2 regions of the Lysinibacillus sp. RC46 genome follow, and region 1 is predicted to be linked to the other one. Evidence: riboswitches for the same ligand, from Rfam matches in the RefSeq annotation. Region 1 holds a riboswitch; the other holds the start of a gene.
The links. Region 1 has a riboswitch for cobalamin ahead of ABH966_RS25250 (FecCD family ABC transporter permease). Riboswitches for the same ligand answer to the same signal wherever they lie in the genome.
Positions count from the first base shown of each region.

Region 2: another riboswitch for cobalamin. It lies ahead of nikA (nickel ABC transporter substrate-binding protein); the one in region 1 lies ahead of ABH966_RS25250 (FecCD family ABC transporter permease).

Region 1 covers NZ_JBGCCF010000047.1:393-12,983, forward strand. The annotation lists gene ABH966_RS25210 (ABC transporter ATP-binding protein) at 1-1,635, opposite strand, end outside; gene ABH966_RS25215 (ABC transporter ATP-binding protein) at 1,628-3,391, opposite strand; gene ABH966_RS25220 (MarR family winged helix-turn-helix transcriptional regulator) at 3,461-3,841, opposite strand; gene ABH966_RS25225 (peroxiredoxin family protein) at 4,363-4,875, shown strand; gene ABH966_RS25230 (nucleotidyltransferase) at 5,122-5,964, opposite strand; gene ABH966_RS25235 (precorrin-3B methylase) at 5,997-6,695, opposite strand; gene ABH966_RS25240 (ABC transporter substrate-binding protein) at 6,746-7,744, opposite strand; gene ABH966_RS25245 (ABC transporter ATP-binding protein) at 7,804-8,577, opposite strand; gene ABH966_RS25250 (FecCD family ABC transporter permease) at 8,578-9,636, opposite strand; cobalamin riboswitch at 9,757-9,941, opposite strand; partial or broken gene ABH966_RS25255 (topoisomerase C-terminal repeat-containing protein) at 10,357-10,737, opposite strand; gene ABH966_RS25260 (type IA DNA topoisomerase) at 10,755-12,591, opposite strand, start outside.
Region 2 covers NZ_JBGCCF010000004.1:7,590-20,180, reverse strand. The annotation lists gene nikB (nickel ABC transporter permease) at 1-603, opposite strand, end outside; gene nikA (nickel ABC transporter substrate-binding protein) at 675-2,288, opposite strand; cobalamin riboswitch at 2,439-2,632, opposite strand; gene ABH966_RS04910 (hypothetical protein) at 2,798-3,097, opposite strand; gene ABH966_RS04905 (alpha/beta fold hydrolase) at 3,482-4,327, opposite strand; gene ABH966_RS04900 (VOC family protein) at 4,657-5,073, opposite strand; gene ABH966_RS04895 (hypothetical protein) at 5,237-5,851, shown strand; gene ABH966_RS04890 (transposase) at 6,070-7,425, shown strand; gene ABH966_RS04885 (M3 family oligoendopeptidase) at 7,841-9,649, opposite strand; gene ABH966_RS04880 (YjcZ family sporulation protein) at 10,127-10,243, shown strand; gene ABH966_RS04875 (Dph6-related ATP pyrophosphatase) at 10,726-11,415, opposite strand; gene ABH966_RS04870 (ATP-binding cassette domain-containing protein) at 11,519-12,591, opposite strand, start outside.

The DNA.
Region 1 (12,591 bases):
TTGAATAAGTGCTTCAGTACGCGTATCAACGGAACTAGTAGCTTCATCCAAGATAAGCAATGGTGCTTTTTTAACCATTGCCCTTGAAATCGTAATAAGCTGTTTCTGTCCTACAGATAAACTTGTATTATCATTTAAAACTGTATCATAACCTTTTGGCAACGTTCGAATAAAGTGGTGCAAACCTACCGCCTTACAAGCTGCAACTACTTCTTCATCGGTTACATGTTCTTTGTTATAAATGATATTTTCCTTAATGGTACCTTCGAATAACCAAGTATCTTGCAGCACCATGCAAAATAAGTCGTGAACATTTTTACGAGTAATAGACTTAGTCGATACGTCCTCAATCATGATTTCCCCACTGTCTACTTCATAGAAACGCATAAGAAGATTAACAAGCGTTGTTTTACCAGCCCCAGTAGGTCCGACGATGGCCACCTTTTGACCGGCTTCTATATGAGCAGAAAAATCTTTAATAATAAGTTGTTCTTTCGTATATCCGAACTTAACGTTTTTAAATTCTACATTACCTTTTACATCTTTAGCATCTAAAGTGACTTTCTTTTCACTTTCATCTTTAAGCTCCTCTTCTTGTAAGAACTCAAATACACGTTCGCTTGCTGCGGCAGTTGACTGCAGGCTTGTAGCGGCCTGTGCTAATTGAGACAACGGCTGCGTAAATAAGCGGATATACACCATAAATGAAACAATAACACCAAATGTAATAGAACCTTTCACTACTAATGCAGCTCCTACTACACACACAACAACATAACCTAAATTTCCAATAAAGATCATGAGTGGCATCATCATCCCTGACATAAACTGTGCTCGCCAAGCGCTATTAAAAAGACTTTCATTGATTTCGTTAAATTCTTGCGTGGCCGCTTTTTCACCGTTATAAACCTTCATGACATTATGCCCTGAATAGATTTCTTCAATATGGCCATTTATTCTACCAAGGTCCTGCTGCTGGCGTACGAAGTACTTTCGGGATTTGGATATAATAAATGTCATGAATATAAATCCAACGAAAGTCGCAGCAATAGCAGAAAGAGCCATCGTAACATTAATATAGAACATCATAATTAAAGATCCAAAGAACATTACTCCCGCTGTCACTAACGAACCAATACTTTGGTTTAGAGACTGTCCAATCATATCCACATCATTCGTGACACGACTTAACACATCTCCGTAGGTTGTAGAGTCAAAGTATTTCAATGGTAATCTATCAATTTTGTTCGAAATATCTGAACGTAACCTTTTGGAAACTCGCTGCGTAATAGTAGCCATAATAAACGCCTGAATATAATTGAATACAAAGCTCAATCCATACAAAATAGCAAGTAACAGACCGATTTTTCCTATTGCCGTAATATCAATCTCACCGGTCATGCCATCCATTATCAAATCGGTGATCTCACTCAGCTTATTTGGTCCAATGATCGTGAAAATTGTTCCTGCAACTGCCAATACAATGGCAAAGATGATGGCTGGTAAATAAGGTTTACAATAGGCAATCAACTTTCCCATAGGCTTTTTAAAATTCTTTGGCTTTTCTCCAGGAGCCATCATAGGACCTGGACCACCTGGACCTCTTCGGGGCTTATTTGTTTGTGTATTACTCATTTTCCAACTCCTCCTTCGATAGCTGCGAATAGGCGATTTCCTGATAAGTGTTACAAGTTTTCAATAATTCACTATGTGTCCCCATACCAACGATTTTACCTTCATCAAGAACAATGATTTTATCAGCATCTTTAATCGTTCCAATTCGCTGTGCCACAATCAAAGAAGTTGCACCTTTCGTTTCTTTTTTCAAGGTAGAACGAAGTTGACGGTCTGTTTTATAATCTAGGGCAGAGAACGAATCATCAAAAATAAAGATTTCTGGGTTTCTATTCACTGCTCTTGCAATAGAAAGACGTTGTTTCTGTCCTCCTGAAAGATTTGTTCCGCCTTGCGCAATAGCCGCTTCATATTCACCGTCCATTTTCTCCACAAATTCTTGCCCTTGAGCAATTTCCACCGCTTTTTTGATTTCCTCATCTGTTGATGAAGTCTGACCGTTATCACCATAGGCAACATTAGATTTTACCGTACCTGAAAATAATACGGCTTTTTGAGAAACGTAGCCAAGCTTATTATAAAGAGCTTCATGTGCATATTCTTTCACATTAATGCCGTCGACTAATACCTCTCCGTCAGTAGCATCGTAAAATCTTGGGATTAAATTAATTAGCGTACTCTTACCACTACCCGTAGAACCGATAAAAGCAACAGTTTCGCCTTTATGTGCTGTAAAGCTAATATCCTTTAAAACATAGTCTTCTGCATCAGGATATTTAAAACTAACATTACGCAGTTCGATTTCACCTTCGATTCCCTTAGGCGACGATTGCGTTGCGCCATCAATAATTGTCTGAGGTGTATTTAGTACTTCATTAATACGTGCTGCAGATACTGCTGCTCTCGGTAGCAAAATGAATGTCATTGATAATAGCATAAATGCCATAACTACCTGCATTGCATAAGATGAAAATACGACCATATCACTAAACTTACCAATTCTATCCATACCCGCTGCATTATTAATTAAATGCGCTCCAATCCAATAGATTGAAAGGGTTAAACCCGACATAATCAGACCCATCCCCGGCTGCATAAGGGCCATAAGGCGGTTCACAAAAAGATTTGTATCCGTTAAATTGTTATTTACTTTTTCAAACTTTTCTTCCTGATACCCTTGTGCGTTATAAGCATGAACAACACGAATACCGGTTAAACCTTCTCTTGTTACTCGGTTAAGATTATCTGTCAGTTTTTGAACGACTTTAAATTTCGGTAGCACAAAGATGATTAGGTTACCTATCAAAATAAGTAAAACAATGACAGCTACTCCTGTTGCCGCTGACCACTCCCAACTTTTCCCCATGATCTTCAAAATAGCCCATGTTGCAAGGATAGGAGCCTTAATCATAACTTGAAGACCCATTGCAACAGTTTGCTGTATTTGCGTTATATCATTAGTAGAACGAGTAATTAGACTTGCGATTGAAAAACCATTAATCTCCTCCATAGAGAAAGATAAAGTTTTGTTAAATACCCCTTTTCGCAATTCCTTCGAAAGAGACGTTGCTACCTTTGCCGCAAAATAGCCCACGATGATTGCCAATATCATACTGCCAAGGGCACATAAAAGCATCTTCCCTCCAGCTGTCCATATCTCGCTCGTTTTACTACCCTCTGTTTGTACAAGGGTCGTAATTTTAGCCATATAATCCGGCAACTTCAAATCCAGCCAAACTTGCCCTACTATGAACACTATGCTGGCTACAATTAGCGTCCATTCTTTTGGTTTTAAGTATTTAAATATTTTTAACATGTATGCAGTCCCCTCATTTAGTTAGCATGCTAACTATATAGTGATAAAAATTCAAAAATAGCATCTTCTTCAAGATTCAATATTCTCTTTCATAGCATCCATCACTTCAAAAAAAACTTCAAGTTTCTCTTCCGGGATACCTGTTAGTAATTGTTGTTCAAGCATTACTCTACGTGTCATGATACTATCATGTATTTTCAACGCATCTTCTGTTAAGACAATTTTTTTGAGTCTTGAATCATAAGGAACAGTTTGCCTAGTAATCAATCCATTACTTTCCATAGATTTCAGTATTCTAGACGCTGTTGATTTGCGAATAGAAAATTCTCGTTCAAAATCTTTTTGAAACACATCTGTATCTTGATTTTTGTAAAGATAACCAATCGTCCAACCATGCATGGCAGTAAGGTTATCTCTTTCCGTTTGCATAGTACATATAGTTTGATCCAATTGTCTTCTCATTAAGAGTGACAATGTACGCAACTCTAACCCAACTGATCTCCTTTTGCTCAATTTTCTACCTCCGAACTGTTAGCCTGCTAACTTTAGTATATAAAACAAGTTATAGTGTCCCCCATATGTAGCATGGCGTACTTAACAATTTATTCGTAAGACGCTTATGCCATTAGGTGAAAGATGGATCATGTTCAGATTTATCTCCGTATTCAGTTTGCCATATTGACTGCAAAAAATTCAACAAAAAAGCAAAACCACTTTTTAGTTATGAAAATAAGTGGTGTTGCTTTGAAATAAAGTATGCTAAGAAATGACAAATAATAATGTTCATTTCACTTTTCTAAGCCTGAATACGAAAAAAATTACAGCTCGGAATTTGTTGGAAGAAACGGTTTTTGTGCAGTTTAGTTAGGCCTTAAATTTTACATATCTAATTTAGAAAAGGAAAGAATATAAAGGAGTTCCAAATCCGTACTAGAGCTCAATAAGAATTTACAATTTTCAGGAGGATAAGTATGTCTACATTTAATTTGGGTGACAAAGTACCCAATTTTACTCTTCCAGCAGTCAACGGCGAAGAATTCTCTTTTGTATCTCATCAAAACCAGCATAAAAGTTGGCATCTCATTATCTTTTTCAGAGGATCATGGTGCCCTGTTTGTCTTCATGACTTAAAAGAGCTTGAAGAAAACAAAAGTTATTTTGAAGACAAGAATGTACATCTAATTACAATCTCAACGGATCAATTGGAAAATTTAAAGAAAATGGTTGATGAGCACAATCTTACCTTTACCGTCTTAGCAGATGAAGAGTTAAAAACATTAAAAGCATATGATGTGTTTTATCACGGAGAAGAAGCACCCTATGAGGATCATGGTACGCATGGAGAGCCAGCTTATTTCCTAGTTGATGAAAATGGACAACTACTTTATCAACAAAAACAAACAAGTCCATTTAGACGCCCATCATCTACTGAACTTCGCAAGATTGTCCAGTATATTGGAAAGAATTTAAAGACAAATCAATAAATAATAATATATGATTGGGCGCAATTGTAGAGCAACATAAATAGAAAATGATCAAACTTTATTTGCAGTATACGATTGACCTAAAATCTAAAAATGCTTCAAAATAAAAGGTAATCCCATATTAGACATGACTAAGATAGGATTACCTTTTTCTGTATGTGGAATCAATTCCGTCTGTTATAACGTAATAATATAGGCTAAAACAAAGCTAATTCCAAATTCGAATTTCGCAAGTTATTAATTAGATTATATTTTCATGTTTAATTCTCTATTAGGGTTATAGGATTTTAGCCATTTTTCAGCTTCACTAACCATCCACGTTCCAAATTCATTTAAAAACGATAACAATAAGTTTGTATCTATTATGGGTGTTATGGCATATTCAAGTGCTTTTTTCATGTCCCTTTCCTTTTCAGGGAAATATTCCGAAAACAATTTATAAGCAGGATATAAATCCCTTGTATATGTGTTTGCTTTAGTTATGACAAGTCCAAGTCCTGCTCTTACAATAATTTTCATAATCCACTTGCAACAATCTTTAATATCCTCTATATCAGAATTATCTTGAAGATCATCACAGGCATTTTTAATTTGACCTTGCAAATGAATAAGGTGGTCATTTGCTAAAGCTTCGTCAGCTTTATATCTTGGTAATTGAGGTATCAAATCTTCTCCAAACACACATATTCCATGGGTTTTAAGTATGAAACTAATTATTGAAAAAGATGACGAATTTAAAATATCTTCTATGCCGTAAAAACTTAGTTCAATACCATCTACACAAGTATGTTTTTGATTTAATTCTTGTTCCACTTCTTTTATCCGCTTTAACTGCAGTTTATTAGGGTTTTGTTTTGTAACCGCTATTGTGTCTAAGTCAGCTACGCCTTCAATACCTATCCCTTTTGGAATAGATCCTCTTATGTATACACTATGTAAGTCATCTTGAAGATGAGTGGAATACGTATTAACCACATCGTATATCACAGGAAGAAAAATTGGGTTGATTTTATTCCAGTCTGAATGGTTAATAATGTAACCATCTCTATCAGTAACACATAAGCTTCCAATTTCTCTAATAGTAGTCATCACATATCTCCTTCTACAATTTTAGTTGTAAATCAATCTACAATCACTCTACCTGGGTAATTTTTTATCGTTTGCCAGTAGTCTGCTGCTTTTGTTCTCTTGTAAAACTTATAAAATGGTTCTTTTTGGCGAGCAAGTTCTTTATAGACCCTAATTATTTCCTGTAAAAGATTTTCGATATGCTGTACAGACACTTTCTTCACAAAAAGCTCCCCTGCCTGTGCGTTTTTACCCATCGGAACAGCCCCTAAATACACATCAAAGCTATCTTTCTGATATACAAGCCCAATATCATCATATACGGCATTATAGCAAGCTGATGCACAGCCATTCATATTAATGCGAATCCTGCTTGGTACTTCCAAGCCTTCAAGCTGCTGATACAGCTCCTCTGTAATCTGTGCTGCCTCCATTTTATCGCCATCACAAAAATCACAAGCCTTCATAGTTACAATCTGTCCTTGCTTTGCAATATATAAGCCCGCCTTTTCCAACTTCCTTTTGGCAGTCGTTAATTCTATTGTCGGTACAGATAGTAGTATACTGTAGGATGCAGAATATTTAATAGCGCCACTCACTCCGACTACCTCTGCGATTGTTTGAAATTGTGCTGGTGTATAATGTTTGTTGATAATGCCAGGACTCACAGCAAGACGCGTAAATTCACCTTCTATGTTTAACTTAGCAAATGTTTTTTCAGGAATATTATGGCTAAAAGCATTTATAGTCATTTTTACCCTCCTCCTATAAAAAAAGCTAGCACATGGCTAGCTCCTCTTCTTTATTGAAAGCTTTCTGGATAAAATCCTTGTGCCAAAATTTGTATTGCTTCAGCCGCACGAACACCTTCAGACGCTGCTGATAGTGGTAAAATAACGAAACGTTTGTTTAATACCGCTTCCGTTTCTTTTAGTGCCGGATCATTTTTTAGGAAATTAATTTTTTCTTCAGCAGTAGTTGAACCATAGTCAATTACAACGATAACTTCCGGGTTGCGCTCAACTACATCTTCTTTTGAAACGGTTGTCCAGCCAGACTCAACATCCCCAAAAATATTTTTTCCACCTGCTACTGTCACAAGTTCATTCATGAAGTTTTGGGCAGCAGTGAAAACTTCTTTCTCACCACTATCAAATACAAGAATACGTAAATTCCCCTCCTCTTGCGGAAGCTTCGTACGAATATCCTCTACATCTTTTGTCATTTGCTCAATTAACTTTTCTCCACGCTCTTCCACATGGAATATCTTGGCGATGTTACGAATATCGCCGAAAATATCCTCTAACTTAGGATTTTTAATGCTTGAAGATGTATGTAAATAAGTGTGGATGCCAAGTGCTTCTAGTTCTTCTGGTGTTCCAACACCCTTCTCACTAAACCCGCTTTTCCAGCCTGCATATAAAAAATCTGCTCCTGCATCAATCACTTGTTCCTTTGTTGGGTATTGCTCAGCTAGTACCGGAACTTTATCATAAGCTGCCTGTAACGGTGGATAAATTGCATCATCTAAATATGCTGTTCCGACCATTGAATCCTCTAAGCCTAACGCTAGCATAATCTCTGTCACATGCTGATTTAAGCTAATTGCTTTTTTAGGTGCTTGCGAATAGACTTGTGTCGTATCGTTATTGTCAATCGTTACTTCCGTTGCTCCTGCTTTTGCTGGTTCTACTTGTTCACTTTGCGATGCTGAATCCTGTTTTTCCTCGTTACCACAAGCCGCTAAAATACTTAGCATTGCGATTGCAAGAACAAGCCATACGCTTTTTAATGTCTTCATGTCTACTTCTCCTTTTTTCTAAAAAATATATTGAAAGAAATCTAAGTCTCTTAAACTAACTATAAAAATTGCTCAGATATATAATAAATATGCGGCTTTTTCGTGACAGGATGTACATTAACTTCTGCATGTACACCAAACACCTTTTGTAGCAATGAGGGTGTTAATACATCAAACGGAGTTCCATACGCCGCAATTTCTCCGTCCTTTAAAACATAAATTTTATCGCAATAAGTTGCTGCAATATTTAAATCATGCAAGGCTACAATGACCGTAATCGGCAAGCTCTGTATTAAATCCATAAGCTGGAGTTGATGCTGAATATCTAAATGATTCGTTGGCTCATCTAATGCCATAACCTTAGCCTGTTGCGCCAAAGCCCTTGCAACAACGACTCGTTTTTTCTCACCACCAGATAATGAACTAAAAGTACGTTCACTTAAATGCAGTACGCCTGCTTGCTGCATCGATTCCTCGACAATAGCTAGATCTTCTTTTGTATCCACTTCCATAAGCCTTTTATGCGGTGTACGTCCCATTGCAACAAGATCCTTAACAGTAAACTCAAAAAGCACTGGTGTTTCCTGCCCTACGACGGCTAGTTGCTTTGCTATCTCCTTTGAAGATTGCTTGTAAATATTTTCATTAAATAAAAATACTTCTCCCTCTTGAGGTTGTAGCATACGATACATATTTTTTAATAGGGTCGATTTCCCACTGCCATTAGGTCCAATTATGCCCACAAACTCGCGTTCTTGAATATGTACAGAAACATTGTTTAATATTTTCACCTGCTGCACGGCAAAAGTAAGGTTCTTTGCTACGTATACCATCTAATTTTCCTCCCCGAAAGAATACATTTGCTTACGCAACATCCATATAAAAAATGGGCATCCGCATAAAGCAGTAATAATTCCAATCGGCATTTCCTCAGGTGCAATCACAATACGCGCAGCTGCATCAGCCCATATTAAAAATATCGCACCAATTAATGCACTGACTGGCAGTACAAACTTATAATTTGAGCCGACAATCATGCGTACGATATGTGGAATAATCAGTCCTATAAAGCCAATTGCACCACTTACAGCAACAAGGACACCTGTTAATAGGGAAATTAATAGAATTAGTAGCAATCGAAATTTCTCTAAATTAATCCCCAGCGTAACAGCAGATTCTTCGCCTAGTAAAAGTAAATTCAAATGACGTGCATGAAGACGTAAAATTACGTAGACGACCGTTAAAACAACGAACGGAATCATTAAATTTACCCATTTCGCTCCAGCCAGACTTCCCATCATCCAATACATCACTGCCTTTATACCGCCCTCTTCTTTCGCCATCATCAGCATAAAATTCGTCATTGCTGACAAAACTAGTGACACGGCAATTCCGGCTAATAATAATCGAATAACTGAAATTCGCCCCTCAACTCGTGCTAAGAAAAACACGATTAGTACTGCAATCGTCGCACCTATAAAAGCCGCAAGTGATAGCGCATACATACCTAAAAATGAAAAAGCGCCCAGTAAAATAACAGACGTCGCCCCGACAGATGCACCGGAAGATACACCTAAAATATAGGGGTCTGCGATTGAGTTGCGAACTAAAGCTTGAATAGCAGCTCCCGAAATTGCAAGACCCGCTCCGACTATTATGGCAAGTACTACGCGGGGAGTACGAATTTGCCAGATGATGATTTCCTGCGAACGACTCCAATCTTCTGTAATGCCAAGTGGATTGAACGGGATATGCGATAAAATAATGCGCCATACAATACTAGGTGTTATAGACACAGAGCCTACCATTATCGCTAACGTCAAGGATATTAGAACGACACCAGTCAACACTAATAAGAGTAGGTTGATTTTTCTAGTTGTTGGATTCTTCAAAACGCTCTCCTCTCTTAAAGCAAAGGGCATAAAAAAATCCCCTTGTCTACAAGAGGATGTCATAGTTAAATAAAGGGCGTCTCTTCCCAGTCACTACAACCATCCTCGTGGTTCTATGTAAGTTTGTTGCTTTTATTGGCAGGTCTCCTGGCTTAGGTTCATCATCTATACGCCTTCCCATAGCTCGCTACAGTGACATATTGTATAGACTCTCCATTACAGTTGCGGGACAGCATCGGATTTGCACCGATTTCCCTTTTAAGCAAACGAACAATGTCATTCGCACCAACAAAAATTATTAAGTTATAAGAGGAACAATATCAGAATATTTTCCAGATAGCAATTACATTATATATTACATTAAAGTAAAAATAGTAATAAACGAGAGATTAATAGCCAGAAAATAGAACTGTTAAACATTAATTACTATTGGAAAAATAAAATAAATTTAGACAATAATTTATCTTACCTTACTATACAAATTCCTCATAGTACGCTATTAGTCTCGATATTCAATATCAGTGAGGGCAACACTCTACATGATCTACTAACAAATCTTTCATTCTATTTTGGTTATCTATTTTTATAAATGGAAATTATAAAAATACAAAGGATTTTCTTTTCTACTTGGAAGTCATTAGGTTGAGATAACCTTCATTTCATAAAATAATTGTTTAGGGTAGTGAGAATTAATTCAACAAGATTCATAAATGCTTAATTTTAATCCTTTTTTTCAAATTCCATCTTCCAACTAAAATATTCGTTGTCAGTATTTTTTTCATATTTTAATTGAGCATCGAATTTAGAACCTTTTTTACTTGTTAAGCCTTTTACCAATACCGTTCCATCGGCTAGCAATTTCTTCACCATTGTTTTGGTAGGCTTCTTCTTCTTCGCGGCTAAAAATTCATCGTTTTTCCAGATGACAAATTTACAGCCCTTTTCCCAGTTACTGCAGCCGAAGCCTTTTTGTCCTTCGATCACGCTATGACCACATAATGGGCATTTCCCTACTACTTCAAATTTCTTCTTCGCTCGTGTTACTTTGCTGAGTGTCACATCTTCACTATTTTTAATCGTCTGAACGGCATTGACGGTGAAAAAAATCTCATCCGCAATTACTTTTCATTAAACTCAAATTCAATTTTTCCTTCTACCAAACGAAGTGACGCATTAAATTGTTTACCATTCTTTGACTTAAACCCTTTAACCACAGCTGTTTTACCAATCTTACATAAATCATTAATGTTCTTTTCAGTTAGTTTTTTTCCTAGTAACCTTTCTGGGAACGTTTGCTTACAACCATTTTTATAATTCGAACAACCGTAAAAACTTTTACGCAAACCTATTTTTCCTACTTTGCATGTCGAACATGGCACAATATCTTTCACAGCAGCTGGTTTAAACTGCTCAGCTTCAATTGAAAGTGACTCTAATTGTTTAGGTACCTCCGCTATTAATTGAGTAATAAACTTGCCTATGCTTTCAATAAAATGTTTTGCAGAGCCTTCTCCACGACCAATTTTATTTAAGTAAATTTCCCATTTTGCAGTCATAGATGGACTTGAAAGTAATGTCCCTTCGATAGCCCGACATAAAAGCTCCCCTTTCGGCAAAACGCTCACTATGTTTTTTCGTACTTCAATAAATCCATGCTTTTTAATGGTCTCTATAATGCCACTTCGAGTTGCTTCTGTACCAATACCTTCAATCGATTTCAGCACCTCGATTTCTTCTTCATCCTCAACTGATTTACCACATGTTTTCATCATCGTAATGAGTTGCCCTTCTGTATAAGGCTTAGGAGGCGTAGTTGTGCCTTCTAGAATAGAAACCTTACTTTGTACCATTTCATCTTGGAAAACAACAGGTAACGATTCCTCACGCTCTTGCATCCCTTTTTCACTTAAAAACAATTCTTTCCAACCTTTTACAAGTTCTGTTTTCCCTACCGTTTTAAACTCTAAATTTTTGACATTCGTTATAATCGTTTTTTCATCGTATTCATAATCTTGGTGAAACATGGCGAGTGTCGTATTGACTATTTCGAAATAAATATTTCTTTCATCAGCATTCATTGATTGTAACGCTTTTTCTGTTGGCACTTTTTTCGTTGGAATAATAGCATAGTGCTCCCCAACGTTGGCACTGTCGACATAGCGTTTGTTATTCCCGCGATTAATCGCATTAAATGGCTTTCCAACGAGCTGCTGATATTTTGCCAATGATTCATTTAAATAGGCAAACTCATTATGTGTAATGAGGTGTGAATCGGTACGTGGGTAAGAAACGAGCTTTTTCTCATAAAGTGATTGCGTAAGTTTCAACACATGCGACGGGCTGTATTTCCAACGTTTATTGGCGTTGGCTTGTAATGTTGATAACGCATGTAGTTTGGGTGGTGCAATACGCTTCGTTTTGTTCGTTACACTCGTAATTAGACCTGTATCCATCGGTTCAACCCCATGTTGTTGCAATAATTGCACAGCCTCTGCACGCTCTTTTGTTTTTAACTTTGCCTTCCCTTTATATACACCATTTTGTGCTTTAAAGATCCCTTCAATTTCATAAAAATTTTCAGGCTTGAAATGTTCAATTTCCTGTTGTCTTTTATAAATTAAATATACGGTTGGCGATTGCACACGTCCGATGGAGATACTACCCTTAAAGCCTTTTTTTTGTAAAAGTAGCGTATATAGGCGACTACAGTTCATGCCTACTAACCAATCGCTAATTTGACGTGTTTTTGCTTCTTGGTACATGAGCAGATCACGCTCATTACTTTGCATATTATTAAAACCTTTTCGAATTTCCTCAACTTCTAATGAATTGATCCATAATCGTTTAACAGGCTTATTTACTTTTGTCATTTTTAAAAGTGAGTAGAAGATATTTGAACCTTCACGTTCACTATCACAGCAGTTATAAATCATTGTTACTTGCGGATCACTAAAG
Region 2 (12,591 bases), on a different contig from region 1:
TGTACGGATAAACTGAACGATCAGTCCAATTGTTGGTAAAGCTAATGCGAATGCAGGTAAAACCAGATGTGCTAGTGTGCCCTTTCCATTTGTCGGGAAGATCCCTAATTTCAAGCTAAATATATATAACAGTAAAAAACCTAACCAAAATGTTGGAATCGATACACTCATAATAGTCAATAGTCTAATGATTTTATCGATGATGGAATGCTTATATAATGCACTTATGATCCCTAATGGTATACTTAATCCTAAAATTAACACAAATGCAGCAACTGCTAATTCAATGGTAGCGGGTAATTTCGCGAAAAGTTCATGTGCTACTGGTAATTTACTAACAAAAGATGTACCAAAATCTAAATGCAAAACGCCTTTTATCCATAGTAAGTATTGAATAAGAAAAGGTTTGTCTGTTCCAAGTTCTTCACGCAATGCTTGAATGGCTTCTGCTGTTGGTGCAACTCTTGCCAATCTAAGAATGACCTCAGCAGGTTCTACTGGAACGAAACGAATAAATACAAAGGTCAGGATGGATACGCCCAATAGTACAAACGGTAAAGTCAAAATTCTTTTTAAACAAAACATCCATGTCGATTCATACATGCTGTCACTTCCTAATCAATCCTATGATAAAGAGAGAGCTGTCTTTGATAAACATACTCTCTCTTTTACAGTTATTTTTCTTTATCCATTTGTGCAAATGGAATATCATATTCAGATGCACGTGGAGCAAAATCCTTCATATATGGCTGATAAATCACGTTATTTGTTTCGTAAGATATAGGATAGAATAGTGCTTGATCATGGAACATTGTTAAAATATCCGTATAAAGTTGCACTCGCTCTTTTTCATCTGTACCTACTAATAGTTGATGAATGTTATTATCGATTTCTTTGGCATTTGGTAAGCCTAATTTCGCTTCATAGACACCATTAGCGTTTGGTGTAGCTGATTCATTAGCAAAGCTATGTGGATCTGTTGGTGGTCCATTTGTACGCCAGAAATTAATATCAACTTGATCATCCATTAATTTTTGCAGACCTACCATCACATCTGCGCCTTCTAAATTCAATTGTACACCTATTTTTGCTAGTTCACCTTGCATTAGTTCTGCCATAGGTTTTTGAATCGCATCTGTCGCAATGTAGATTAAATCTAATGTTAGTGGCTGTCCGTTTTTAGAGCGAATTTTTTCACCCTTCTGTAGCGTCCATCCCGCTTCATCTAGCAATTGTTGCGCTTTTTTCGGATTATATAAAATTGGCGCTAAATCAATATTGGCATAAGGCACAGCATCCCAAAATAGTGTATTGGCCACTTTTTCAGTACCATGTGTAATACTGTCAACCATCTGTTCCTTATTGATTGCATATTGAATCGCTTGACGTACCTTTAATTCTGCTAACGGTCCTGATTGTGTATTAAACAGTAGTGCTCGCGTAGATAAAGGTTCAGACGTAGCAGTTTTATATTTCCTGCTATCTTTTAAAAACGTATAGTTATCTAAACTAATGATGCCACGACCATATATTAAATCTAATTCTTCATTTTCAAAGGCCAACGAAATAGATTCTGAATCAGGGATAATTTTTACTTTTATTTGTTCTACAAGAGGTTTTTCTCCCCAGTAGTTTTCGTTGCGACTAAATAAAGCATATTCATCCTTTTTGTAATCTGTTAATACCCATGGGCCTGTCCCAATTGGTGCTTTGATTGAATCTTTTGTCGCATCACCATTAGGGAATCCATTATCACCTAAAAAACGGAAAGGTCTTACGAAGGCAAGTTCGTTTAAGACAGGGTAATAGGGTTCATCCAATTGCAAACGAATTGTAAAGTCATCCACTTTCACAACCTCTTTAATATGATTAACCATGCCCATCCAAGAATGCATATCACGATTTGCTAAAACTGCATGAAAGTTACGAATCACATTGTCTGCATTAAAAGCCGTTCCGTCAGAATACTTGACATCTTTTCTTAAATGGAAAACATAAGAAGTTTTGTCCTTTGAGATGTCCCAACTTTCTGCTAGTTTCGGCGTAATTGTTCCGTCATCGTTATATTCAACCAATGATTCATAGACCATCGCTTGTGCTGTCATTTGATTTGGTAAATATGTATGGGGATTTAATGGACCTACATCTAATGGCCATCCAATCGTTATCATTTTTTCGTCAGTCTGTTGTTTCGTTGCTGTCTCTTCCTTTTCAGTGCTTGTACAGCCAGTAAGTAAACTGAACATCATAACAAGCATGAAAGGAAGTAAGTACTTTGTCAATCTCATTTTCTGTCTCCTATCTTTGTTTGTGGTGCACTAAATGAAGAATCTACAGAGTGAAAAAAGGCATAAAAAAAACCTTATTCCAAAAGAATAAGGACAGAATAACTTACTGTGAGTAAGCCCCCATCCATCTCCCTATCTTTCGTAGATCATCAATGAATCTCCTTACAAGCAGGCATTCTGGCTCATGAATCATGATTTTGCTTCACCTTCCCAAGTATTCACTCAGTGGTAATCTAAACAAAACTCCTCATTTACAGCTGCGGGACAGCATGGGATTTACACCCATTTTCCTTTTAATTGAATGAAAGCTTTTCTTCATTCAAACTTGTAATGATTGCTATGAAATTAGTATTAAACATAACATGCTCAAATGTTCACGTCAATTTTATTTTCTGAATATAATAAAAACCTTATAGTAATGACTAACATAATAAGACCAGGAATCTTAGTCCTGGTCTTGTACAACATCGGTTGTGTAAATAAGAAAGTCTTATGGAACAGAAGATAAATCAAAGATGTTGTACACAGGACATGGCAACACCATCTGTGGAGAGCTTTGTAACGCTTCTCTTAAGTACATAAGAACCCCACTGCTTATCTGTGGGAGTAGTCAGAAAGATGTTGCGGATAAAGCCAGGCATCTTTTTTAATGATTCAATGCTCTTGGCTGACTTAAGACAGCTCAAATGATACGCCTGTTCATCAATACTTGCGTTGAAAAGGGGATGAGTAATATCTAGGATTGGCAATTGAATATCATGCTCGAAAACCGCATAAAGAATACGCTTATTTTGATTTACATTCTCCACTTTATCACCACTCTTTTTAACAATTTTTATTGGTGTTCAAGCAACAAATAGATAACCTTTATTTCGGAAATATTTTATCTTTTCCCCAATCTTCTTATAATTAAAGCATTCGTTAGTTGAAGTGCAATAACTTCACCATCTTTTTACAAAGAACGTATCCGATTATTGCTCTAACAAATAAAATATCGGTAGTAAAATCAATCCTAGTAGAAAAAGCACTGGAATCGCGGAAACAATTAAAGAAAAAATTCTCAACTTGCCCTTTTGGCTAAAAAATGCAGCTAGAAATGAGGCTACTATTAAAGAAATGACCACAACGTCCCCAATTTCCGAGGTTCCGTTCACTTCAATTGGTGTAATATTTTTTTGCAATCGCCACGTAGCTCAACATTTAGATACCCAGTTATGAATTTCATTAGCTACTTTTTTAGGGTTATCCCAATGAACCATATGATCAGTTGCTTCCATTGAAACAATGGTGACATTTTCTATATGCTGTTTTAATTTGTTGATTCCAGTTCTTCTAGCGTTTATTAACTCTTTGGGAAGAGTTGCGTGGATAAGAATCAATGGTGATTTTATGTATGGATAAGCTGTTGTAAAACTTTCTCTAAAAAATGCTTTAATAATAGATAATACAGTAAACTTTGAAGTAATAAGTTCATATTTTTCTCTTTTATTAAAAAGTGTTTGAACCATTTGTTCAATTTTTTCATTCCATCGGTCAGTATATTGTTGGTACTCCCCGATTACATCAGCCCAAGTGTCAAAAACCGAGGAATGCTCCATATAATCATTCCACCCATCATATACTTTAGAAAAGGTCATATCTTCTTGGAAATCTGGAAACGTATAGCCACCATCAAGTAAGATAACCCCTTTAATTTTTTTAGGGTACATTTTAGCATAGTGTAAAGCTATATCAGCTCCCCAAGAATGGCCCAAAATATAAAAGGGTTCTTTTAAGACTCGTTCGAATACATCGTTATACCATTTTGCAAGACTTGAAAATAGATAACCATCTTCATTTACAAAAGGAGATGTGCCTCCGTGACCTGGATTATCAAAAGATAATATATGAAAATCATCTTCTAGGTATTCAGCTAACTCAGAAAAGACTGCCCCACTATTTCCAAGTCCGTGTAAACAGACTATTGTGGGTTTAGTGTTCTTTCCTAATTCGTAATAATGGACATCCAACTCTTTAACACATAAACTAATATCCTTCATAATACCTCCTGTTTAGAATTAGTTATATTTGTTTATTTCTACACATTATTACAATGGCCCTTCTTCCACTAACCTCCCCCGTTAGCCATCTATGTAGCGCAAAAATCAACATTTCACCACAGAAAATGAAAGATTATTACGTTCTTTCATGGGAGTTGTATAGCAACATTCTTTTAGAATACAGCCTTTACAATTGACTAATTTTATCATCAAAAGTTTTATATCTTGTTCCACTAAACAGACCGTTAGTTGAATAGCAACTATCTTTTTGAATGATTAAACATAAAGTCTAATCATTCTTCTTGTACTAAAGCACCTATTTTTGTCATTCAGTCCCATACAGACCAAGCAGCCTCGATATGATTACCTGATGGGTCGGTAAAGACAAAATATTTAGCATTTTCTCCACGCATCATAATCTCGATAACTTCTATACCGTTAGCCTTTAATGATTGATGTGTATATTCAAGATCTGGACAATTCAACGTAAAAGTTTGATACAGGCGACCATCGCGTAAAAAATCTGCTGTTGTATGATCCTTTGTTTCTACAAGGAGTAATACAACATATCCTTCTGGCGGTGTTAATACTGCCACATAACCAATATCATCCTGAAATTTTGGTGCTTTAAGCTTAAATCCTAGCTTATTCTGGTACCATTCAATTGTTTCATCGATATTATTAGCTGGTAAATAGAGATAGCCAATTCTACTGAATAATGACTTTTGCTCTTCAGTAACTTCCAATTTCCTCACTCCTGATTAAAAAATTTAGGTTGGTTAATACTATTCTATAAAATCCAGTATATCCCTTTTTGCCATGGGAATTGTTCGACAAATGTTTTTTACTAACGACGCAGAATATTTGAATAAGTTTTGGAAACAATACACCTAAAAAGGGCTTGAGAAAATGAAAAGAATTGTTTTTGTTGTCTTACTTTTATTAGTTCCAATTGATGCTGTTGAGATAGTATCTGCTAGTTCTCTACAATTAACAAAAGATACATTTGAAGCCGATGAACAGCAAGAATTATCAATAAAACAAGCGATTGAATTAGCCTATCCGCCTGCATTGAAATGGAATAAAAATGCTCAATTAAAAGATGCAATAAATATTGATTTAGATAAGCCTGGAAAGTCAATCGGAAGTAACGGCAAAAGAAAGCATTGGAATATTTTATTTGGAGTGCCAGAAACTAATAAGGCTTTTTTAGTAACCATTCATGACGGAAAAATAGATGATACAAATGATTTAACGAGTGATGGTACTTCTCCTTACCCTAAAAAAGAGTTTATACAAATGAAAGATATTAAGTATGATTCACCTGAATTGCTTCAAAAAGCCATAAAAATTGGCGGTATTTATCCAGGTAAAGATTGGGCTAAAGGCTATAATTTTATGCTTAGAAAAGATATAGAGAGAAATGTTACCCTTCTAATAGTGATAGGTTGGAATAGTGACCAAACAAAATTGGAAGCAGCGGGCTTTAATGCTTCCACAGGAGAATACATTAAACCTAATTAATTTCATTCTAAATTTTTTCGTTAACGCGGACACTAGCGAAATAAGAAGGATCGAAATCAATCTTTTTTTGTTCAAAGCATGACTTTTTATATGTGAGTTAATTTCATAATTCTAATCTCTTTAGTATCAAGGGTTCTAAAACAATAAAAAACGGGCACCTCCCCAATTCGGTATAATGGTAGCGTCTAAACTAACATACTGAATGAGGTGAATGCCCTATGACTATTGTAAAACAAATGAGCCTATTTGGCATCCAAGAATTATTGGAAATGGAAAGTTCACGTCGATTTGATGCTATTTTTGCCACTTTCGACGTGCAACCTATATTTCAGCTGTTTTCCAAAAAGACGTTACGTGGTGCCCCACGTGAATTAAATTACGGTGCGATGATACAATCACTCATTATTCGTATTGTCGAACGGATTCCGACGATCAAGGATTTAATCAAACGTTTGGTCAATGATCCTTTATTTCGATTCGATTGCGGTTTTCTCGTTTCAGACGTGGTTCCATCTGAAGCGTCCTATTCGCGTATGATCGATGTCATCAGTCAATCAGATGTTCTCGACCACATGCAAGATACATTGATTCAAACTGCCTTTATAGAAGGTTTTCTTTATGATGAACACCTCGCGATTGATGCCACACATTTTGAGTCACGTGATGCGGCAAAGCCCTCGGAGAAAAAAGAGCCTGTACCACCAAAAAAACGTGGACGAAAATCAAAAGAAGAACGCGAGGCTTGGCTTACGGAACAAGCAGAAATCAAAGCCAACCAGTCAACTTATGAAAAAGAGATCAAGGACCAGCTCGATACATCACTAGAAACATTGTGGCAAGATGCGCCCATCGAACCGAATTGGGGCATTAAAAAGAACAGTGATGGCAAAAACACGTTTTGGTTTGGCTTTAAGGGACATCTCGCGGTGGCCACAAAGAGTCAATATATTGTTGGACGCCTCATGACATCTGCCAATTTGTCGGATAGTAAAGCAGCGATCCCTCTTTTAAAGAAAGCAGAAAACCTATTTCCAGGGCATTTTACGACCGCTATTTTGGATGCAGGGTATGATTACGAGCCCATTTACAGTCAATTACATACGTATCAAATGCGTGCAGTTATTCCATATAATGTCCGCAATGAAGGCGAGTACCTTGGCTTTGATGAACATTTCAGACCGACCTGTGTACGTGAACACAGCTACTGTTATGATAGCTTCGATGAGAAGTACCGAACACTAAAATTCACAAGGCCAAAGGAATGTGCAACCTGTCCGTTACGTAATGATTCCCTTTGTCAGAAGGTTTTCAAAATCAAATGTGACACAGATATACGAAAATTCACGTATCCAGCACGAGGCTCTGAACTTTGGAAACAACTATATAAAGAACGCACAGCCGTTGAACGTGTAAATGCATACTTAAAGCAATATTTTCAGTTGAACAATGTCCGTCACAAAACAGGAAGAAAAGCAAAACTTCATTTCCACCTGGTGACGTTTATTTATAATGCCTGCAAATTAGCAGTAGATCGTCTCAATGCTTTATTAGAATCACAAACTCAAGCAGCATAATTTTAAAAAACGTAAGTTTTCTTAATAGGAGTAGTCTAAGCTCTTGGAAAATATGATTTATGAAATTGATTCATGTAAAAAAATAAGACGTTTAAATTGAAAAATTACTCAAAATACAACAAACAAAGCCAACTTCTTTGCGTACAGGAAATTGGCTTTCGTTTTGTTGAAATTCACAAAATGTGGGATATATATATCATTTGGTTGGCGAGACCCCAAATGGTAACCCGCAATAATAAAATATGATTTGTTCACCTAATTGTTTATTTAAAATAATGATTGAATGTACATTCTCTGCTACCAGGCACGTTCCATCGTTCACATCATGTTTTCACCATATTCAATAAGTCCACTGAAAGTCCACTTACCAATGGCGGTTGGTTTATTTTCTTTTATCATTAAGATTTCGTCATCTTTAAATATTGTTATACTCACTACTTAATTTGATAAATTCATCCACATCTTTAACGCATAATTCAATTCCTTTTTTCCAAAAAGCTTCCGAAGTGATATCTTCACCTAAATGTTTCATCACTAAATCTTCTGTGCACATACACCCTGAATCACGAAGTAAATCCAAATAACATCTTTCAAATTCTTTACCTTTTTCTTTTGCTTTTGCAAATATGCTCAATGCAAACAAATATCCGAATGAATATGGAAAATTATAAAAAGGAGATTGTGTAATATAATAATGTGGTGTCCAGATCCATGAATGCAGTGAAGGATTATCAAGAGAACCATCATATCCTTCATCTATTGCTTCTTGCATAATTTCGTTTAAGCGTGATGCTGAAACAATTCCTTCTTTACGTTCTTCATAAAATTTCTTTTCAAATAAAAACCTAGAATGAATATTCATGAAATTCATAACACTACGCTTTAATTTCTCATCAAGTAAAAATAATTTTTCATTAGTAGATTTAGCTTTTTGCATTGCCGCATCTAATATAATCATCTCTGAAAACGTTGAAGCAGTTTCAGCAATGCTCATTGGATATTGTTTATTCACTCCATTAATAGATTTCATTGCATCGTTATGGAAGGCATGTCCTAATTCATGCGCAAGTGTTAATACATTTGTAATTGTACCGCCAAATGTCATGAAAACTCTTGATTCTTTCGAAAGTGGAAAACCTGAACAAAATGCAACAGCCGACTTATTTGCACGATCTTCAGCTTCTATCCATCCTTCACTAAATGCCTTTCTAGAGAAATTTTCTAATTCTGTTCCGAATTCACTGAAATGCTCCAAAATAAAATCAACAGCATCTTCGTATTCTATTTTTTGACTTTTTGTTGTAATAGGTGCCCAAAAGTTAAAGGATTGCATCTTTTTATAGCCATTTATTTTTGCTTTTTGATGTAGGTAGTCAGCGAAAGGTTTTTTATATTTATTAACTACAGACCACATCGCATGAAGCGTTTCCTCCTTCATACGATTTTTAATTAAAGATTCTTGTATTACATTATCCACGCCACACTTCTTGTAAACTTGTAATCGAAAACCTGCAAAATGATTTAATATTTTCGCAAATAGTTCTTCATTCTCTTTCCATGTATGTTCTAAAGCATTATGGGCTTCTTTACGAACATCTTCATTAGGATGTGAACGTAAGTTGATAGCTTGACCTACAGATAAATTTTTTTGTTCTCCATTTATTTGAACTTTTATCGTAATAGTACTCATAAAAGAATTATAAAATTGCCCCCAAGCATGATATCCATCTACCATGAGGTCCGATACTAAATTTTGTTCTCCAACTGAAAGGGTTGTCTCACCATCTTCACGCCATTCATTCAGTATAAACTTAAAGTTTGCTAAAACATCAGTATTCAGTAGATCTTTCCACAAATGGGTATCAATTTTTACCAGAGTGTTTTTCACTTTTTTCAATGCAGATTCAAAACGAGTATTTATGATCGTAATTTTCCCTTGCAGAATTATAGCATCCTGATCTTTTGGATTTTGGGCAAGAAGGCAGGTTATAAAAGAATTTGCTTGAGATACATTAGTTCGAATATCTCCTATGTAGTCAACTAAAACCGCAACATTAATTGATTCATTTATTTTTTGTGGAACATTAAAGGAATTTGTTTTTTCTTCAAATTCAGAAATTTCTTTTTCTAAATATCTTATATGTTCATGTAATTGAGATGATTTACTTCCGCCCTGGAACAGACTATCTAAGTTCCAAACTTGGCTATACTTTGTTTCGCCCATTTATTTCTCCCCCTTAAATTTTAACTATTCAGTAATAATCAAACATACATTCCCATTTTATCACATTATGGAACATTAGTGAGTGTTATTTAACAATCTTGCGCCATTGCTTAAGTAAATTGTTAATTTACTAATATAACTAAAATCAAATGGTTAATATATACGTTAATTCCCTCTTTTTTACATAGTTAAGGAATAAAGAAAGGAAGATTTGAAATTTAGATATGCGCCTGGTAATACGCAAGATCAGTCGTAATCACTTCAGCTTGATGCAATTGTCGAAAAACGAAGCGTTTAATTGAAATCAAGGAAGATTTTGAAGCAAAAGATATTCATTTTGTATCCCTGCAAGATTAAATTGACAGAACAACTGCTATGGGAAGATTTTTTAAAAATTTATATTCAATGAGTAGATAAATATCGCAGTTCCTTTTAACAACTATTCATATTATAGATTGTAGAAAGGAGGTAATAACTATGTCTGAATACTGCGGTAATGGCGGCGGCTACGGTACTGGTTCAGCATTTGCGCTAATCGTTGTACTATTCATTCTATTGATTATTGTCGGCACTAGCTTCATCGGATTCTATTAATACCCAATACCGCCATCTATCCCATAATTTTCAGGATAATATAAAGTTATCCTTTCCCTTCGAATATTTACAAAGGGTCACAATCCTCCGGTGACCCTTTTAATAGTTTCTTAAATCAAAGTTAAGTATTGAGTCGCATCTGAAGGGGCACTGAGTGTCGTTTTTGAGATAGTAAGAAAACCTCTTATCATACAGTCGGTTGAAGATATTGGTCGTGTTTTATTTAATTAGCGACGTTTTCAGCTGATGGTGGAATTGCATTTCTACTACTTATGTTCGTTAATGATACGGATGATAACGAAGAAACCTTATTGATACCCAACTGCATATAGTTAGACCAACATTAAAACATTCTTTGCAAGCAAACAAAAAAATAACATGAGACCCCACCTCAAATAGATAGATGATGCCCCCATGTTATTCTCTGTTTTTTATTCCGCTATTTACAACTATACTCTTTTGCACGTATCTGTATGATTTAGTTAATGATCTAGTTCTAAAGGTAAAAACGCATATTCTCCATTTCTAATAATCTCACATTTACGAACTGGGACAGGTTGTTTGAAAATTGGCCCATCTAATACTGTAGTATGGAACTCTCCACCTTCTCCGCAAGGGTCAATACCACGAGATTCAAGCTCCTTTATGTATTCAAGGGTTAACGTCCGTCCTAAATCTTCCTCGCGCATGCCCAAAGATAAATTAACAGTTACAATGATTGTAACAAATCCTAGGTTTATGAACTCTTCAACAGCTTCACGATGATCCATCTCCCATAAAGGCATGCCTAGTTTTAATCCAGCATTCTTCGTAACCTTGTCATGCCAGCAACCATGTTCAGGCATATCTAAGTCTCCTGTTATTAACACTTCTGCCCCTTGATTTTTAGCTTTTTCTAAAAGGCGCATAAATATTTTTTCATATTCTGTCCAGCTTGCTGCTGCAGTATAAACAGGTAAACCTATCGATTTAGCTTGAGCACGTATAAGTTCCGGAGGCATTCCATGGGATCTTGAACGTTCGCCTTCTTCCTCCAACATGACGATTAATCCAAGCGCTTCTCCAACCTTCATTGCTTTATATAAAGCTAAGACACTATCCTTTCCCCCGCTAAAAGAAGCTATGAATTTATGCCCTCGAGCATTATTTTTCCAATCTATTAATTCTGCCATGCATATCTTTCCCCTTTAATTTCTAATGACTTTTTATAAGCTCCTCCTAGAATAACATGAAAACTCATATGCAATTGCACATGAGTTTTCAAAGAGGCTTGATCTAATTGTTTTGCTCAAGGCATTGGTAAATTGCCATCATATCTCGTTTATTCAATTCACGAATACGGTTGAAAATTGGAATATCTGCAACAGCCTCCGTGATTAAACTTTCAGCGACAACGTCATTGACTTTGCCCGTTAGCCATGTTTGCACGTCTACACCATCGACAATTTCCTTACGTCCTGCATCATTGATACCACTTGCAGAGCAACTAACACATGGTACGGATAATTTATAGACGCCATCATGGAGATTGTCTTCTGAAATGACTTTCTTCCCATTACAGAATGGACATTTATGACTTGCTTTAATTTTATTAATTTGTGTCACAATTTTTTTGTAGCCAAATGCTTCATAGACGTACGTTAGTTTTTTGTATTTTCCATTAGTGAAATATTGGTCAATGATAGTTTCTCTCGTTTCGTCAATATTGGCAAAATCACAAATTGTTAGGAGATTTTTGCTGCTTATTGCTTCGATATTGTCTTTAATTTTGTCCCAGAATGGTAAAACATTATTTAGTACTATTTCATAACCGGCAAAGCTTGCTAGATCTAATTCAAGCATTTTCAACGATACTTGCGTTTCTCTAGGAAGTAAAGAGACATCTTCCGTAAGAGTCAAATCGCCGCCTACAATTGCTTTTAGTTTTTCAAGCTCTGGTAAGTTCCCTACAGTTTTTATGACTTGATCGATAGGTTGATGTATTATCTCGCGAATATCAGTGTCTTCAAACGTTAGTTTTTTCTTATGGTTTAGCACCGCACCTTGACAAATTGGACAGGCAATCATTTCTTTTGATTCTTTCATTTGCTCTTTAATAATTGATTTCGAAATAACGATATAACGTCCAAGGATAAAATTAAAACCTTCCCATTTTTTTGAGGACTTACTTGCTTTATCATAAAATGATTTTTCCCAATAACCATATAGGAAGGTATGTCTTTCTTCCGTTGTCATCTCATTGTAGCTTTTACTAATATCTTGACCCAGTTCATTCTTGATCTCATCAAAAAGGAATTGTAATTTCGGATATTGATAATATTTTAATACTTCCATCACGTCTGGATGTA